DNA from 2 places in the Nonomuraea sp. NPDC052116 genome. Region 1 is predicted to be linked to the other one. Evidence: riboswitches for the same ligand, from Rfam matches in the RefSeq annotation. Region 1 holds a riboswitch; the other holds the start of a gene.

The links. Region 1 has a riboswitch for S-adenosylmethionine ahead of thrC (threonine synthase). Riboswitches for the same ligand answer to the same signal wherever they lie in the genome.
Region 2: linked by a shared signal. The riboswitch ahead of AB0L65_RS16135 (aminotransferase class V-fold PLP-dependent enzyme) and the one ahead of thrC (threonine synthase) in region 1 are both predicted to bind S-adenosylmethionine.

What each region holds. Positions count from the first base shown of each region.
Region 1 is NZ_JBFAWA010000069.1:14-9,177, forward strand. Features, by position in the region: partial or broken gene AB0L65_RS60835 (TCP-1/cpn60 chaperonin family protein) at 1-178, opposite strand, end outside; gene AB0L65_RS60840 (cold-shock protein) at 592-792, opposite strand; gene AB0L65_RS60845 (MoaD/ThiS family protein) at 1,038-1,313, opposite strand; gene thrC (threonine synthase) at 1,338-2,570, opposite strand; SAM riboswitch class I at 2,584-2,725, opposite strand; gene AB0L65_RS60855 (RNA polymerase sigma factor) at 2,805-3,359, opposite strand; gene AB0L65_RS60860 (trehalose-6-phosphate synthase) at 3,391-4,821, shown strand; gene AB0L65_RS60865 (hypothetical protein) at 4,828-5,409, opposite strand; gene otsB (trehalose-phosphatase) at 5,445-6,215, opposite strand; gene AB0L65_RS60875 (DUF3263 domain-containing protein) at 6,255-6,554, opposite strand; gene AB0L65_RS60880 (SAM-dependent chlorinase/fluorinase) at 6,672-7,478, shown strand; gene AB0L65_RS60885 (hypothetical protein) at 7,554-8,168, shown strand; gene AB0L65_RS60890 (S8 family serine peptidase) at 8,165-9,164, shown strand, end outside.
Region 2 is NZ_JBFAWA010000007.1:286,670-295,833, reverse strand. Features, by position in the region: gene AB0L65_RS16150 (acyltransferase) at 1-390, opposite strand, end outside; gene AB0L65_RS16145 (NADH-quinone oxidoreductase subunit D) at 387-1,532, opposite strand; gene AB0L65_RS16140 (DoxX family protein) at 1,656-2,306, shown strand; gene AB0L65_RS16135 (aminotransferase class V-fold PLP-dependent enzyme) at 2,315-3,526, opposite strand; SAM riboswitch class IV at 3,653-3,768, opposite strand; gene AB0L65_RS16130 (TerC family protein) at 3,879-4,616, shown strand; gene AB0L65_RS16125 (cytochrome P450) at 4,626-5,819, shown strand; gene AB0L65_RS16120 (SAM-dependent methyltransferase) at 5,803-6,765, opposite strand; gene AB0L65_RS16115 (chaplin family protein) at 6,952-7,179, shown strand; gene AB0L65_RS16110 (DUF2520 domain-containing protein) at 7,623-8,513, shown strand; gene panC (pantoate--beta-alanine ligase) at 8,530-9,164, shown strand, end outside.

The sequences.
Region 1 (9,164 bases):
TCTCCTTGGCGATGGAGACACCGTCGTTGGTGATCGTGGGGGCGCCCCACTTCTTCTCCAGCACGACGTTGCGGCCCTTGGGACCCAAGGTCACCTTGACGGCGTCGGCGAGCTGGTTCATACCGCGCTCGAGACCGCGCCGGGCGTCCTCGTCAAACGCGATCATCTTGGCTGCCATAAGGCTAGACCTCCCAGATGCAGGGTGGCTTGTCGTGGACCGAGCCGACGCCCGCGACGGCATGGGTCAGCATCTCCTTCGGCAGACCCCATCGTCCCGATCCGAGTGTTGGCACTCTGCTGCACAGAGTGCCAACGAACTGTTTAGCACTCTACCCTGTCGAGTGCAAGCGAGAAGCCTCCTACCGGGCCTTTCCTCCCCATATCAGCCTGTACGGCAGAGCCGTCCATCGCCGGCTGCAGGACCCCGCACCTGCGACAAGCCGCGTCCAGGCCACCGCAGGTGGCGGGATCCATACGCACGGCGAGCCGCCTCGCGCGGCTCGCCGTGACCGAGTCGACGAAAGAAAGGTGGCGGGCTCGCACGGACTGCGCTGCCGGGCGATCCCCGCCGGTGCATACCAGGGGGGTGTATCAGACCGCGCGGACGGACTCCGCTTGAGGTCCCTTCTGGCCCTGCGTGATCTCGAACTCGACCCGCTGGCCCTGTTCGAGAGATCGGTACCCGTCCATCATGATCGCTGAGTAATGGACGAATACATCCTTACCACCGTCTACCGCGATGAAGCCGTAGCCCTTGTCCGCGTTGAACCACTTGACGGTGCCCTGCGCCACTTCCGACTCCTCTTACTGGGCTTTCAGATCTCGCCCATTCCTCCGCGAGACCCGTAATCGCCGGACTTAAGGGAAAATCAGCCAGACGATCGCCCTCGACCATACCTGTGGCACGGGGTTTGGCAACAGAGTCAATCTGCAAACGACGCATTTCTTCGCAACGAAGGTGCTTCAGCGTTTCATTTGCCCTGGAAATGGAGAAGGCGCCCACTAGGGGCGCCTTCCACACGTGTGATCTATAGCACTCAGCCGCCGGCAACCGCCGGGATGATTGAGATCTGAGTGCCCTCAGGTGCCGGAGTGTCGAGCCCGTCGACGAAACGGACGTCCTCTTCCCCAACGTAAACGTTGACAAAACGACGAATCTTGCCCGATTCATCCAGAATTCTCGCGCCGATCCCCGGGTAGTCCGAGTCGAGCTTGGCAAGGACGTCACGAAGAGTCGCGCCCTCGCCACTGACTTCGGCGTTGCCCCCGGTGTAGGTGCGCAGAATGGTGGGAATCCGCACCGAAACGCTCATGGTTAAACTCGCCTTTCCTGGTTGTCAGACAGTCGCGCGGAACGCGTCGAGGGAGGGCCGGATCACAGCCGTGGGCTGGGCGTCGTCGCTGATCGCGTCGAGTGTCTTGAGCCCGTCGCCGGTGTTGAGGACCACGGTCTCGGCCTCGGGGTCGAGCCGCCCGCTCTCGGCGAGCTTCTTCAGCACGCCCACGGTCACCCCTCCCGCGGTCTCGGCGAAGACGCCCTCCGTGGAGGCCAGGAGCTTGATCGCGGCCACGATCTCGGCGTCCGTGACGTCCTCGACGGCCCCGCCGGTGCGCCGGGCGATGTCGAGCACGTACGGCCCGTCGGCCGGGTTGCCGATGGCCAGCGACTTGGCGATGGTGTCGGGCTTGACCGGCTGAACGACGTCGTGCCCCGCCTTGTACGCGGTGGAGACCGGCGAGCACCCGGCCGCCTGCGCCCCGAAGATCTTGTACGGCGTGTCCTCGACCAGCCCCAGCTGCACCAGCTCGCGGAAGCCCTTGTCAATCTTGGTGAGCTGCGAGCCGGAGGCGATGGGGATGACGATCTGCTCGGGCAACCGCCACCCGAGCTGCTCGGCGATCTCGTACGCGAGCGTCTTGGAGCCCTCGGCGTAGTAGGGCCGCAGGTTGACGTTGACGAACCCCCACTTGTCACCCAGCGGGTCGCCGATCAGCTCGGAGCAGAACCGGTTGACCTCGTCATACGTGCCTTCGATCCCGATCAGCTTGCCGCCGAACACGCGAGCCATGGCGATCTTGGCCGCTTCGAGGTTGGCCGGGATGAACACGCACGCCTCGAGCCCGGCGCGCGCCGCCGCCGCGGTGACCGCGCCCGCGAGGTTGCCCGTAGAGGAGCAGGAAAGGGTGTGGAAGCCGAAGTTACGCGCCGCCTCGACGGCGATGGCGACGACCCGGTCCTTGAAGGAATGGGTGGGGTTGCCCGAGTCGTCCTTCACGTACAGGTTCTTGAGACCGAGTGCGCGTCCGAGGTTTCCGGCCTTGACCAGTTTGGTCCAACCCGGGTTCATATTGGGCTTACTGGCTACGTCAACCGGCACCGGGAGCAGCGACCGGTAACGCCAGATGTTGGCGGGACCCGACTCGATGTCGGAGCGGGTCACCGTACCGAAGGAATAGGCCGCTTCGAGCGGCCCGAAACACTCCAGACACGCGAAGCTCGGACCGAGCGGGTAACGCGTGCCGCACTCGCGGCAGGACAGACCGACAGCAGGACCAAAGTCGAGCGACATGAAGCGAGGCCTTCCCTCATCTTCGCCCGCGGCCACCTTGACCGCAGACCGGAATTGGCACCTTGTCCCGGTCGGCCTCGCCCTGTCGCGAGTCTCAAACCGGGAGGGTTGCCGGGGCTTCGCAGGGCCGGTCCCTCCACCCCTCTGGATGAGCAATATTCAGTTGTTGAAAAGGACTCTACCCGTCCATGGGGCCCAAATGGCCACCCGTCTCAAGATGCGAGACGTGGCGTCTCAGCGATAATCATCACCCAGCACTCCCTGCACGTATTTGCGGGCCTGGTGAATGCGCGACTTGGCGGTGCCCAGGGGGATGCCGAGCTGCTCGGCCACCTCGTTGTAGTCGAGCTGGACGATGTCGCGCAGCACCAGCGCCTGCGCCAGGTCGGGCTTGTCGGCCTCCAGCGCCTCCATGGCGTCGAGCAGGTCGAGCCGGGAGCCCGCGATCACGCTCACCCGCGCCACGTCGGGCTTCTGCGTGGGCAGCTCGTCCGAGGTCTGCTCGGCCGCGCGGCGTTTGAGCGACCTGTACGTGGTGCGCGCGCAGTTGGCCGTCACGATGTGCAGCCAGGTGCTGAACCGCGCCCGGCCCTCGAACCGGCCGATGTTGCGCGCCACGGCCAGCAACGTGTCCTGTGAGGCTTCCTCGGCATCCTGGTGATAGGGGAGGATCCGGGCGCAGTGCCGCATCACATCCGGCTCGATCCGCGCCAGGAGCTCGCCAAGTGCGCGATGATCTCCTCCTGCGGCCGAGCGGGCGAGTTCCTCGGTTAGCTCATCAAGCGCCATAGCTGGGATCCTATGGGCGAAGGGAGCGTAGATGAACAGCGTCCTGGTGGCCTCCAACAGAGGACCCGTTTCCTTTACCGTCTCGGACGACGGCGAGCTGACCATGAAACGCGGTGGCGGCGGCCTGGTTTCGGCACTGTCCGAGGTGGCCAGGAAGGACGGCATGCTGTGGGTGTGCGCGGCGCTGTCCGACGGCGACCGCAGCGCCGTGCGCCTGGTGCCCGGCGGCCGGATCGACCACGCCGGCTACGACACGGGCCCGCTGCGCATGCTCGACATCCCGCCCGCCACCTTCCACCGCGCCTACAACGCCGTGGCCAACTCCACCCTGTGGTTCGTCAACCACCTGCTCTACGACATCCCCAACTCGCCCAACTTCGGCACGAGGTTCGAGCGCGAGTGGGAGTCCTACCGCGACTACAACGGCGCGTTCGCGCTGGCGCTGGCCGAGGAGGCCGGCCACGGCGCCCGCGTCATGGTGCAGGACTACCACCTGACGCTGACCCCGGCGATGCTCCGCGCCGAGCGGCCGGACCTGCGCATCGCCCACTTCAGCCACACCCCGTGGGCGCCCCCCGAATACTTCTCGCTGCTGCCCGACGAGGTGGTCGGAGAGGTCCTGGAGGGCATCCTGGGGGCCGATCACGCCGGGTTCCTGGCCGACAGGTGGGCGCAGGCGTTCATGGACTGCTGTGAGGCGCTGCTGGGCGCGGAGGTCGACCGCGTGGGCCGCAGCGTCACCCACGAGGGCCGGACCACCCGCATCGGCGTGCACAGCCTCGGCGTGGACGGCGACGCGCTGTGGGAGCGCGCCGTCGAGCCCGACGTCGAGTCGCACATGACCGCGCTCAGGGAGCAGGTGGGCGACCGCCGGCTGATCGTCCGCATCGACCGCACCGAGCTGTCGAAGAACATCGTGCGCGGCCTGGTGGCCTACCGCGAGTTCCTCGCCGCGCACCCGGAGTGGCACGGCAAGGTGGTGCACCTGGCGTTCGCCTACCCGAGCCGGCACGACCTGCCCGAATACCGCGAATACACCGCGTCGGTGCTGCGCCGCGCGCAGGAGATCGAGGACGAGTACGGCACCGAGGACTGGGACCCGCTGATCCTCAACGTCAACGACGACTACCCGCGTTCGCTGGCCGCGTACCGGATGGCCGACGTGCTGCTGGTCAACCCCATCCGCGACGGGATGAACCTGGTCGCCAAGGAGGGCCCGATCCTGTCCACGAGGTGCGCGCTCGTGCTCTCGCGCGAGGCGGGGGCGGCGGCCGAGCTGGGCCCGCACGCGCTCGTGGTGAACCCGTACGACATCAGCGGCACGGCTGCCGCGCTGCACGCCGCGCTCGTCATGCCGGAGGACGAGCGCCGCATGCGGCGCGACAAGCTGCACGCCGCGGCCACCGCCCTGCCCCCGCAGAAGTGGCTCGCGGCCCAGCTCGACGCGCTGGCCGAGATCTGAGCCCGGTCAGGTCCAGTCGGCGTGCTTCAGCGTGTCGGCCAGCCCCGGCGTGTTCCACTGGTCCACGATGAGGATCTTGCTCTGCGGCAGGTACCACTCGCGCTGCGTGAAGCGGAGCAGCACCTTCGTGGTCGAGCCCGAATACTTGACGCACTCCGACTGCCACGCGTTGTAGGCGGCCTTGTGCCCCGCGCCGACCTGGCGTAGGCCCCTGGTGACCTTCGGGCCGATGGCCTCGCCCCACTTCCGGTTGAACGGGCACGGCTGCACGTCGCTCGCCGTGTAGAAGGGCCGCTTGCCGGTGTACGGGCCGAACCCCTCGGCGCCGCGCTTGATGGACGAGGGGCCGAGGACGTAGAAGGCGTCGCATTCGGGCGTCCCCCAGCCCATGGGCTTGCCGCACTTTCCGGTCACGATCTGGACCTCGTCGCCGAAGCGGTGGACCACCCACTTGATCGGGATGTACAGGGTCAGGCCCTTGCGCAGCTTGACCGCCTGGGCGGGCGCGGCGTGCGCGGGCAGGGAGGTCGCGAGGAGGGTGACCGCGGCCACGGCCACGGCCACGGCGGCGAGGTGTCGCTTGTGCATGCGCCCGACCCTAGGGAGCGCGACTTGCAGCTCAATCACGAACGGCTGAAAGCCGCCACAAGCTCCTCCAGCAGCGCGACGACGCCGTCGGGCCCGTCCACCACGATGTCGGCCCGCTCGGCCAGCTCGGTGACCTCCGCGGAGCCGCTGCACACGGTCACGCCGGGCAGCCCCGAGAGGCGTACGGCCTCGAACGCGGCCAGGTCGCCGAGATCGTCGCCCACGAACATGACGGACCTGGCGGCCCGCTCCGCCAGGAACAGGCTGAGCGCCTGCCCCTTGTCCATGCCCGGCGGCCGCAGCTCCAGCACGAAACGCCCCGGCTCGACCACCAGGCCTCGCTTGCCGGCCAGCTCGGCCAGCGGCTCGCGCAGCCTGGCCAGCGCGCCCTCCGGGTCGGAGCTGCGCCTGGTGTGCACGGCCACCGCCCGGCCCTTGTCCTCGATGGTGACGTCGCGCAGGCCCAGCGACTCGAGCAGCAGTTGCAGCTCGGCCTCGGCCTCGAGCACGCCCGGAGGCGGCGGGGGCCCGGAGATCTGCCCGGCCTCCCAGCGCTCGAAGCCGTAGTGCCCGAGCACGACCAGCCGGGGCACGTCGGCCAGGCCCGGCCCGAGCTCCAGCGCGGTGGCCGGCGGCCGGCCGGTCACGATGGCCACCGCCAGGACGTGGGCGCCGAGCTCGGCCAGCACCTCCGGCGCCTTCGGATGGATCACTGCCTCGGCGGGATCGGGCACGATCGGCGACAGGGTTCCGTCGAAGTCGAGCCCGATCACGGCGCCCGCCGGGTCGTCCAAGATCGCTTTCATTCCAGGGATGTTCCTCACGCGGCTGCCGTACCCAGCCGGTCAGGGACGCATGCCGAGTCTCCTGGCGGCGCGGTCACGCTGACGGGTGGACCGTAACCTGCGCAGCCGCTTGACCAGCATGGGATCGTGCTCCAGCGCCTCCGGCCGGTCGATCAGCTCACCGAGCAACTGGTAGTAGCGCGTGGCGGAGAACCCGAAGCTCTCCTTGATGGCCTGCTCCTTCGCGCCCGCGTAGCGCCACCATTGGCGTTCGAAGGCGAGGAGTTCGAGATCGCGTTCTGAGAGGGGTTGGCCGGACGTCTCCTGGGCAGCATTGTCACCGCTGAGCGGTGCTCCCATGGTGTCCTCCTCGGGGAAGGTGCGTGCGACGACTCCGCACGCACGCGGCCCGTGGCCAATCGTAATGTGCGAAGTGCGGCTGTTCACGACGTATTGAGAGACGTACAGTCACGAAATGTGACCTCAGTAATCACGCTCCTCACCGACTACGGACTCGAAGACGGCTATGTGGCGGCGTGTCACGGAGTGATCGCCGGAATCGCCCCCCAGGCGCGGGTGATCGACGTGTGCCACCTGATCCCCTCGGGTGACGTACGGCGTGGCGCGGCGATTCTCGCCCAGACCATTCCGTACCTTCCCGCGGGCATCCATATCGGCGCGGTCGATCCCAGCGCGGGCGGCGCCCGGCGGGCGGTGGCCGTCGAGGCGGGCGGGCGGGTGTTCATCGGGCCCGACAACGGGCTGCTGTCGTGGGCCGTGCACGCCAGCGGCGGCGCCGAGGCCGCCTACGCGATCAGCAACGAGGAGCACTTCCTGCGGCCGGTCTCCCCCACCTTCCACGGGCGCGACGTCTTCTCGCCGGTCGCGGGGCGGCTGTGCGGCGGGCTGAGACCGTCGGACCTGGGGCCCGAGGTGCCGATCGGCAGGCTGGTGACGCTGCCGGCGCCGACCACGCTGCTGCGCGAGGGGTCGGTGGAGGGCGAGGTCGTCTCGGTCGACCGCTACGGCAACACCCAGCTCTCGATCGCGGTCGGGGACCTGCACGCGCTGGGCGTGCGGGTGGGCGACACGCTGGGGGTCTGGCTGGGCCGGCGGCAGCTCTCGCTGCCCTACCGGGAGACGTTCGCGGCGGTGCCGCCGGGGGAGCTGGTGGCGTTCGCGGACTCGGCGGGGCTGATCGCGATCGCGGTCAATTCCGGTGACGCAGCGCAGCGGCTGGGGCTCCCACCTGGCGCACATGTCCGACTCTCCCCTACTCCATAGGGCGAAGGCACACAGATCGGAATTACTCCGCGTATCGGTCTGTTTACCGAAGCGTCGGAATGAATCAGCGGGCGCGTGTCAGAATGCAACGCGCGGGCGTCCCTCCCCTCCCCTCCAGAGGTCGACGTGTACCAGCTGTCCATCGTGCTGCTCTCCATAATGTCCGCGATCTGGCCCGCGCCGGAGCCGCCCGTGTCAGAGCGCTGGCACGCGTGGCCCGTCGCGCAGATCTTCCCCGCGACCCTGCCCGGGGTCAGCCCGTCGGGGGCGCGGGTCACGTACGAGCTGGCCGGGGTCGCCCCCGAGGCGCCCTGCCGGACGGCGTTCCAGCCCGCCGCCGTCCGGCGCGGCTGCCGCGTGGCCCTGCGCGCCACGTACGCCGACAGCACGCAGACGTTCGTCGCCACCGTGGGCATCGCCGTGCTCGACACGCCCGGACGCGACTACTTCCGCGTGGGACGGCCCGCGACCGTGCGGCCGGTGGCCTTTCCCCGGGGGCCGGCCGAGCGCTTCGGCGAGCGGCAGTACTTCACCGGGGTGGTGCTCAGGTCCGACGAGCGCTACGTGGTGGCGACGGCCGCCGGGTACGCCGACGGCCGGCCGTACCAGCCGGGTGACCGCCTCGCGCCCCGGCTGCGCGCCACGGCGCGGCAGCTCGCCACCGAGTTGCACCGGACGCTCACCCGATGAGCAGGCTCGCCGTCGCCTTCCTCGTCACCGCGCTGGTGGTGGGAACCGTTCCGGCGAGCGCCACCGACGACGTGGGCGAGGCCGCCCGGGCGGGACAGTGGCAGCTCGCCGCGATGCGGCTGCCCGAGGCGTGGCGGTCGAGCAGGGGCGAGGGCGTGATCGTCGCCGTGCTCGACACCGGCGTGAACGGCCGCCACCCCGACCTGGAGGGCGCCGTGATCCAGGGCCCCGACCTGACCGGCACCGCCAAGGGCCTCTGGGGGCGGCACGGGACCGCCATGGCCAGCCTGATCGCCGGGCGCGGCCACGGCGACGAGCACAAGGGCGGCGTGATCGGGGTGGCGCCCGCGGCGAAGGTGCTGTCCATCCGGGTCACGCTGGAGAACGGCGACCCGCTGCGCGAGCAGCAGCGCGCCGGCGGGCGCGACGCGCTGGCCAAGGGCATCCGGTACGCGGTCGACCACGGGGCCGACGTGATCAGCATGTCGCTGGGCGGCGGCAGCGGCGCGTGGGAGGGCTCGCCGTCGGAGGAGGAGGCCATCCAGTACGCGATCGCGCGCGGCGCCGTGCTGGTGGCCTCCTCGGGCAACGACGGCGGCACGGCCAACAGGAAGAACTTCCCCGCCGCCTATCCCGGGGTGATGGCCGTGGGGGCGGTGGACCGGGGGCTCAGGGTGGCCGCGTTCTCCAACAGGCAGGACTACCTGTCGGTGGTCGCGCCGGGCACGGAGATCGTCACGGCCGACGCGCGCGACTCGTACGTGGTGAGCGACGGCACCAGCTCGGCGGCGGCCATGGTGGCGGGCGTGGCGGCCCTGATCAAGTCCGCGTATCCCGACATGTCGCCCTACCACGTACGGACGGCCATCGAGCTCGGCACCAGGCTGCAGCCGGCCGACGGTCACAGCCCTTCCTACGGGCACGGGGTGGCCAACGCCCTGCTCGCCCTGCGGGAGGCCGCCCGTCTGGACCCGCCCGGCGCCGGCCTCGCCCGCC
Region 2 (9,164 bases), on a different contig from region 1:
GAGCACCAGCAGCACCACCCGCCACATCCAGTCGACCTGGAACGTGTACGTCACGACCGCCCCGATGGCGATCCACACCCCGGACAGGAACAGGGCGGGTAAAGCCAGCGCGCGGATGCGCCGCCAGACGAACGAGCCGATGCCGACGCCGCGTTCCTTGGCCCGCTCCCAGGACAGCAGGTGCACGTGGCCGCCGACGTAGAAGAACAGCGGCAGCACCTGCAGCAGCCAGGTCAGGATCCACAGCCCCGAGGTGAAGCCCAGCGGGCTGGTGGGCTCGGGGCCGCTCGGCTTCCACTCCAGGATGGTGAACGCCCAGTGCCAGACCACCACGACGCACAGGCTCAGGGCTCGGAGCCAGTCGACGTACTTGTCGCGCTCGACTTTCACTTGTCGATGTCACCCACGACGAAGAACATCGAGCCGAGGATGGCCACCATGTCGGCGACCAGGTGGCCGGGCAGCATCTCCCGCAGCACCTGGACGTTGCTGTACGAGGCCGAGCGCAGCTTGAGCCGCCACGGGGTCTTGTCGCCCTTGGAGACCAGGTAGTAGCCGTTGATGCCGAGGGGGTTCTCGGTCCACGCGTACGTGTGGCCCTCCGGCACCTTGAGCACCTTCGGCAGGCGCTGGTTGATCGGCCCGGGAGGCAGCGAGCGCAGCCGCGAGACGCAGGCGTCGGCCAGGTCGAGCGAGACCTTGAGCTGGTCGAACAGCACCTCGAACCGGGAGTGGCAGTCGCCGGCCTGCCGCGTGACGACCTTCACGGGCAGCTCGGGGTAGGCGAGGTAGGGATCGTCGCGGCGCAGGTCGAAGTCCACGCCGGAGGCCCTGGCGATGGGGCCGCTGACGCCGTACTGCGTGATCTGCTCGCGGGAGAGCACGCCGACGCCCCTGGTGCGGGCGATGAAGATCTCGTTGTGCAGGATGAGGTTCTCGATGTCGGGCACCCGGCGGCGGGTCTCCGCGACGGCCTCCGACACCCGGTCGAGCCAGCCGAGCGGCAGGTCCTCCTTGAGGCCCCCGACCCGGTTGAACATGTAGTGCATGCGGCCGCCGGAGATCTCCTCCATGACCGCCTGGATGCGCTCGCGCTCGTTGAACGAGTAGAACAGCGGCGTGATCGCGCCGAGCTCCAGCGGATAGGAGCCGAGGAACATCAGGTGGTTGAGCACCCGGTTGAGCTCGGCCAGCAGCGTGCGCGCCCACACGGCCCGGACCGGGGGCTCCATGCCGAGCAGACGTTCGGCGGCCAGCACCACGCCCAGCTCGTTCGCGAACCCCGACAGCCAGTCGTGCCTGTTGGCCAGCATGATGATCTGACGGTAGTCGCGGACCTCGAACAGCTTCTCCGCGCCCCGGTGCATGTAGCCGATGATCGGCTCGGCGGCGGTGATGCGTTCGCCGTCGAGCGTCAGCCTGAGCCGGAGCACCCCGTGGGTGGACGGGTGCTGCGGGCCGATGTTGAGGATCATGTCCTCGGTGGCCAGCTCTTTTGCGCCCGCGCCGATCCCGACCACACGTTCCGTCATATGGCAATGCTGCCACCGCGCCGGTTGCTGGGCCAGGGCAGGGCCGGGTCAAGGAATAGTACGGAACCGCATCCCTAACTCGGACACGGGGAGGAATACCAGGAACCGGGGGGAGATAACACCATGAAGAAAGTTGTGTTTGATGTCGCGGCGTTGATCGCACGGGTGGTGACCGGCGTGATCTTCTTGGTCCACGGCTCGCAGAAGTGGGATGGCGGCCTTGCGGCCACGGGACAGGCGTTCAAGGGGATGGGGATCCCGATGCCGGAGCTCGCCGCCATGTTCTCGACCGTCGTCGAGATGGCGGGCGGCATTTTCCTGATCCTGGGCCTGCTGGTGCGCCTGGTGGGGCTGCTGTTGCTGATCAACATGCTGGGCGCCATCACGTACGTGCACGCGGGGCACGGGGTGCTGTCCAGCGCCGGCGGCTGGGAGCTGCCCGGCGCGCTCGGGGCACTGGCCCTGTTGTTCCTGGCGCTGGGGGGCGGCCGGATCGGGATCGACGGGATCTTCGCCGCGATGTTCCGCCGGCGCTCGGAACGCCGGGCCGCCGAGGAGGAAAGCACCGCGCGGCCACAGCGTCCGGAGCCGTCGAACGTCACGACCAGGCCCGCCGGCCTCACGACGCCCGCCGAGGCGCCTCGGGTGCCCAGGCAGCCGACCGAGCACCGGGCCGGCGTGGTCAACGACGACGACATGAGGGACATCGACGCCCTGGTCTCCGACGAGCCGCCGCCGCACCGCAAGCCGCCGAACCGCTCCGACGCCGTCTAGCGGCCGACTCAGCGATTCACGAGGTCCCGCACGGCCTCGACCAGCCGGTCCACGTGCTCCTGCGTGGAGCCGATGCCGATGGAGGCCCGCACCGCGGAAGCGGTGCCGTCCTCACACCCGCCGTCGGCCTCTCCGAGAAGATGCCGGACGAACGGGTGCGCGCAGAACTTGCCGTCGCGCACCCCGATGCCGTACTCGCCGGACAGCACCTCGGCCACCTCGCGGGCCGAGTAGCCGGCCACGGTGAACGACACGATGCCGACGCGCGGGTGGTCATCCCCCCACAGCGACAGCTCCCGTACGCCCTCGATCGAGGCCAGCCCCGACCGCAGGCGCGCGATCAGCCGCTCCTCCTCCCGCACCAGCGCGGTCCAGCCGGTGGCCGTGAGCGCGTCGCAGGCGGCGGCCAGGGCGATGGCGCCCAGCACGTTCGGGGTGCCCGCCTCGTGCCGCGGCTCCGGGTCGTCGTGCCACTCGGTGTCGTCGCCCACGGAGCGCACCGCGCCGCCGCCCTTGAGGTACGGGTCGCCGTCCGCGAGCCAGTCCCGCCGCCCGACCAGCACCCCGGCGCCGAACGGCGCGTACAGCTTGTGCCCGGAGAAGGCCACGTAGTCCAGGTCGAGCGCGGTCAGGTTGAGCCGCCGGTGCGGTACGAGCTGGGCGGCGTCCACCAGGATGCGGGCGCCGTGCCGGTGCGCGACGTGGGCCAGGGCGGCGATGGGCCAGAGCTCGCCGGTGACGTTGGAGGCGGCGGTGACCACGAGCAGCTTGGGGCCGTCGATGCCGGCCAGGGCCGCGTCGGCGGCGCGGACGGCCTCGCCGGGGAAGGCGGGCGGCGCCAGCCGTACGGACTTCTCCCAGGGGAGGAGAGAGGCGTGGTGCTCGGTGTCGAAGACCACGGTGGTGGTGCCGGCGGGCAGGCAGCGGGCCAGGAGGTTCGTGGCGTCGGTGGTGTTGCGGGTGAAGATCACGGCGTCGTCCGGGCGGGCCCCGACGAACGCCCGCACCGTGTGGCGGGCCTGCTCATAGCGGGCGGTGGTGAGCTGCGAGGCGTAGCCCGCGCCCCGGTGGACGCTGGAGTAGGCCGGGAGCGCGGCGGTGACGGCGGCGCTGACCGGCTCGAGACAGGGGGCGCTGGCGGCGTAGTCGAGGTTGGCGTAGCCGACGAGCCTGCCGCCCTTGACCGGCACCTCGAGATCGGCACCGAGCACGGCGGGGATCGGCCTGCCCGTGGCGACCGGAACGGCCTCGGCCTCGGCGGCGCGAGCGGGGACGGAGCTGAAGATCGTCAACGTGGACACGGCACATCTCCCTCAGGGTCATCGGACCCCTGGAAGCAGCCACGGAGCCCGCGCTTGCCCGCCACACTTCGTGACGGACCAGGTCTTCACCCGGGGCACCCCGCCGCGGACGCGAGGGTTGCCGGCCAGCTAGCCGGGGCTTGTCGCTGGCACTCATGACCTACGGCGGAGACTATAACCCAATCCCCTCCATCGATCGCAAGTCGGTGAACTTATCCGGCGGCTGACTCGTTGCTACCGGAAATCCCGCTCATGTCATGGAGGTGCGTAAATGTTGGACTGGGTGACCGACCCGCAGATCTGGATCGGTTTCTTCACCCTGGTCGCCCTGGAGATCGTGCTGGGGATCGACAACATCATCTTCATCTCCATCCTGGCCGGGAAACTACCTCCCGAACAACGGGACAGAGCCCGGGTGCTGGGTCTGGGAGCGGCCCTGATCACCAGGCTGCTCCTGCTGCTCGCCCTGTCGTGGGTGGTGCAGCTCACCGAGCCGCTGTTCGCCGTCTTCGGTCACCAAATATCGGGACGCGACCTGATCCTGCTGCTCGGCGGCCTGTTCCTGCTGGGCAAGAGTGTCACCGAGATCGGCCACAGCATGGACGGCCCCGTGGGCAAGGACGGCAAGAAGGCCGCGGCCGCCTCCTTCGCCTCGGTGATCATCCAAATCATGGTGCTGGACATCGTGTTCTCGCTCGACTCCGTCATCACCGCCGTCGGCATGGTCGACACGCTCGGCGTGATGATCGCGGCGGTCGTGGTGGCGGTGCTGGTGATGCTGTTCGCCTCGGGACCGATCAGCAGGTTCGTGGACCGGCACCCGAGCATCAAGATGCTGGCGCTGTCGTTCCTCGTGCTGATCGGCGTGGTGCTCATCGCCGAGGGCTTCGGCCAGCACATCCCCAAGGGCTACATCTACTTCGCGATGGCGTTCTCGCTGATCGTCGAGCTGCTGAACATCCGGATGCGGAGCAAGCGGACGGCGCCACAGGAGGACCCCACTCCTTAAGATGAAATAGTGCGATTTGACCCTTGGGATCCGGATTTCGTGGCGCACCCGTACCGGGTGTACGACGAGCTGAGGCGCGAGGCGCCGGTCAGCTACTTCGAGCCGACGAACCAGTGGCTGATCTCACGTCATGCCGACGTGAACGCCCTGCTCAGGGACCGCCGCCTGGGGCGGTCCCACCTCCACGTGGCCACCAACGAGGAGTTCGGGAGGCCGGCGGAGCCGGAGTTCCAGGAGCCGTTCTGGCGGGTGATCAGGGCGGGCATGCTCGACGTGGAGCCGCCGGTGCACACCAGGCTGCGCCGGCTGGTCTCCAAGGCGTTCACGCCGCGCATGGTCGAGTCGCTGCGTCCCCGGGTGCGCGCCATCGCCGCGGGCCTGGTGGACGCGTTCGTGGAGAAGGGCGGCGGCGACCTGCTCGCCGAGGTCGCCGAGCCGCTCCCGGTGACGGTGATCGCGGAGATGCTCGGCATCCCCCACGCCGACCGTCACCTGCTGCGCCCCTGGTCGGCGGAGATCTGCGGCATGTACGAGCTCAACCCGAGCCTCGAGGCCCAGCACACGGCGGTACGGGCGGCGTCGGAGTTCGCCGACTACCTCAAGACCCTGGCCGCGGAGCGCCGCCGGGCTCCCGGCGACGACCTGATCAGCGCGCTGGCGCAGATCGACGAGCTGACCGAGGACGAGCTGGTCGGCACGTGCGTGCTGCTGCTCAACGCCGGCCACGAGGCCACCGTGAACGTGACGGGCAACGGCTGGTGGTCCCTGTTCCGCAACCCCTCCGAACTGGCCCGGCTGCGCGAGGACCGCTCGTTGCTGCCCACGGCGGTCGAGGAGGTGATGCGCTGGGACACGCCGCTGCAGATGTTCGAACGCTGGGTGCTGGAGGACATCGAGGTGCACGGGGTGGAGATCCCGCGCGGGTCGGAGGTGGCGTTGCTGTTCGGCTCGGCCAACCGCGACCCGGCGGTCTTCGAGGACCCGGACCGGCTCGACGTGGGGCGGGCCGACAATCCGCACATCTCGTTCGGGGCCGGGATCCACTTCTGCCTGGGCGCACCGCTGGCCCGCATCGAGCTCATCGAGTCGTACGGCGCGCTCCTGGACCGGGCGGCCAAGCTCGAGCTGCGGGAGGAGCCGAGCTGGAAGCCCGGCTACATCATCAGGGGGCTGCGGTCGCTGGAGGTCACCGCCGCTGGCTGAGCCAGCCGAACCCGCCGAGCCCCGCCGGGTCGATCAGCTCACCCTCCTCCGACGCCCTGGCCAGCGCCCGGATGTAAGCGCGCGGCTCGGTGCGGGCCAGGTCGATCGGGGGCCTGGTGCCGGTGATCCCCAAAGCCCTCAGCGCGTCGCGCTGTGTGGACAAGGCTGTGGATATCGCGCCGGCCCGGCGCCCGGCCTCGGCGCACGCGTCAAGCGCGACATGAGCCGTGATATCGCAGGTCCCATCGGGGATCGGGGCAACGACCGCGCCGTCGCGGTAACCGGTCAACGTGCCACAGAGCGGCCGGTTATCCACAGGGTGTGCATAATCCACGGCAATCGCTCGGCCCCTTGTGAGGCGTCCCAGGACGGAGGCCCACGCCTCGTCGCGGGGGCGGCCGATCTCCGCGCGCGAGCCCACCCGGGTCAGCGGCCACCACCGGTCGAGCCAGGCGCAGTCGTCCGGTCGCGGCGGGCCGCCGAGGCGCTCCTCGCCGGTGCGGACGTTCACCATGATGAGGCGTGGCCCGGCGGAGGTCTGCTCCACCACGTCGAGCGGCACGTTGTCGAGCCACTCGTTGGCGATGGCCAGGCCCGTGATGCCGGTGGGCACGCTCGGCCGCCAGGCGATCCGCTCGGGCAGGCCGTCCGGCCTGGGGGAGAGGTCGACGGCGGTGACGCGGAGCCGGTCGCGCAGCGCGGGCTCGGCGGCCTCCAGCACCTGGGCGACCAGCATGCCCTCGCCCGCGCCGATGTCGACCAGGTCGAGCACGTCAGGACCGCCGAGCTCGGCGTCCACCTCCGACAGCAACGCCAGCACCGCGTCGGCGAACGCCGGGGAGGCGCTGACCGAGGTCCGGAAGTGGCCTGAAGGGCGTTCGCGAAGGTAGAAGCCCTCCTCGCCGTACAGCGCGCGCTCCATTGCGGCGCGCCAGGTGAGCCACATGTCAGGACTATCTCATGACTTTCGGGTGACACGCATCGTCATCATTTGGCTACTCATTGTCGCCGACTTGCGGTACGTTTACCTAATGTCATCGAGCGTTCGCTCTGCGTCACCCTCATTTGGCGCGACCGACCGCTCCCGAGCAAGCACCAGCGGCCCCAGGCCGCGAAACCGAGAGGAGCCCTCGTGCTGAAGAAGGTCATGGTCGTCACAGGAGCCGTCGCCATGCTGTCGCTCGCGGCCCCGGCGCAGGCCGACACGACCAGCGGCAACGGCAGTGTGCTCGGCGGCAACCAGCTGCACCTTCCGATCGCGATCCCGATCAACATCTGTGGCAACGCCGTGGCCGTCATCGGCGCCGCGTTCGCCGGCTGCCAGGGCGGTGCCACCGCCTACGTGCCGAGCCACCACTGAAAGAAGAGAGAGCCCGGGCCGGCACTCGTCCGGCCCGGGCTCCGACTCCGGCTGGTCGGTCGGCGAGCGGCCGGCCGGTCGCACCTCCAAGAGGTCACATCCTGCGGGCGTCGGGTCCTGGATGAGGGGACTCGGCGCCCGCTGCCATGCGATGAAACCCCTCTCCTCATCTCTTCCGACAGGGGGTGCACGTTTTGTATGCCCTTGTCGCTTTTGTCGTTAACTCAACGGACGGCAAAACCGCGGTCACGTAGGAGCCCTCGGGCGAGTCGCGAGACGCGCCCGACAGTCCGCAGCCCTTGAGAGGCCGTTACGCTGGTCGGCAGTGCCACAACAGAAGCCTGCTCGTCGGACCGGAGTCCTGCTCGTCGTGCCTGGTTGAGGCCAGGCCGGCAGTCCGGCCGGCAGGCTTCTCATCAGCAGGTCGACAGGGGTGTGACGTCATGGACGCAGGGGATCGCCCGGCACGGCTGACTGTCGGCGTACTCGGGGCGGGCAAGGTCGGCTCGGCCCTCGGTGCCGCACTGGCTCAGGCGGGCCACCGGATCGCGGCCGCGAGCGGCGTTTCGGACAATTCACAGCGATGGGCGGCCGACCGGCTCGGCGTCAAGCCGTCCAGGCCCGACGAGGTGGTCGCGCAGGCCCAGCTCATCCTGCTCACCGTGCCCGACGACGCGCTGCCCGACCTCGTCAACGGGCTGGCCACGACGGGCGCCGACCTCCACGGCAAGCTGCTGGTCCACACCAGCGGGGCGTACGGGCTGTCCGTGCTGGAGCCGGCGGCCAAGGCCGGCGCGCTGCCGCTCGCGCTGCACCCGGTGATGACCTTCACGGGCAGGGACGACGACCTCAACAAGCTCACCGGCATCTCGTACGGCGTGACCGCCCCCGACGTGCTGCGGCCGATCGCCGAGGCCCTGGTGATCGAGATGGGCGGCGAGCCGGTCTGGATCGCCGACGCCGACCGCGCGCTCTACCACGCGGCGCTGGCCGGGGCCGCCAACCACATGGTCACCCTCATCGCCGAGTCGCAGGAGCTGCTGGGGCGCATCGGCGTCGAGCACCCGGGGCGGATGCTGGGCCCGCTGCTCGGGGCCGCGCTCGACAACGTGCTGCGGCTGGGCATCACGGGGCTGACCGGCCCGGTCGTCCGCGGCGACGCCGGCACCGTGCGCAGGCACGTGGACGCGCTGATCCTGGCGGCACCCGAGGCGGCGGACGCCTACATCGCGCTGGCCCGCCTCACGGCCGACCGCGCGCTGGCCGCGGGGCTGCTCAAACCGGAGGAGGCGGAGCGGCTCCTCGACGCGCTGGGGGGCAATATATGGACCTGACGGTAAGGGGCATCTTATGGAGCTGATCGTTGCCAGGGGCCGGGAAGACCTGGTCAAGGCGCGTCGGGGTGGTGCGGTGGCTCTGGTGCCAACCATGGGTGCGCTGCACGAGGGGCACAGGTCGCTGATCAGGCAGGCCCGCGTCCGCGCCGATCAGGTCGTGGTCAGCATCTTCGTCAACCCCCTGCAATTCGGCCCAAGCGAGGATTTTTCGCGCTATCCCCGTACATTCGACGCCGACCTGGACGTGTGCCGGGCCGAGGGCGTGGACGTCGTCTTCCATCCGGACGCCGCGGAGATGTACGCGTCCGACCGCCAGGTGAGCGTCTCCGCGGGCCACATGGGCTCGATCGTCGAGGGCGCCTTCCGGCCAGGCCACTTCGACGGCGTGCTGACGGTCGTGCTCAAGCTGTTCAACCTGGTCCAGCCCGACCTGGCGGTCTTCGGGCAGAAGGACGCCCAGCAGCTCGCCCTCATCCGCCGCATGGTCGCCGACCTCGACCTGCCCATCGAGATCCTGGGGGCGCCGACCGTACGCGAGCCCGACGGCCTGGCCCTGTCGAGCCGCAACCGCTACCTGTCCGACGACGACCGCCAGGTGGCGCTGGCGCTCTCCCGCGCGCTGCGGGCGGGCGCGGCCGAGCTCACCCC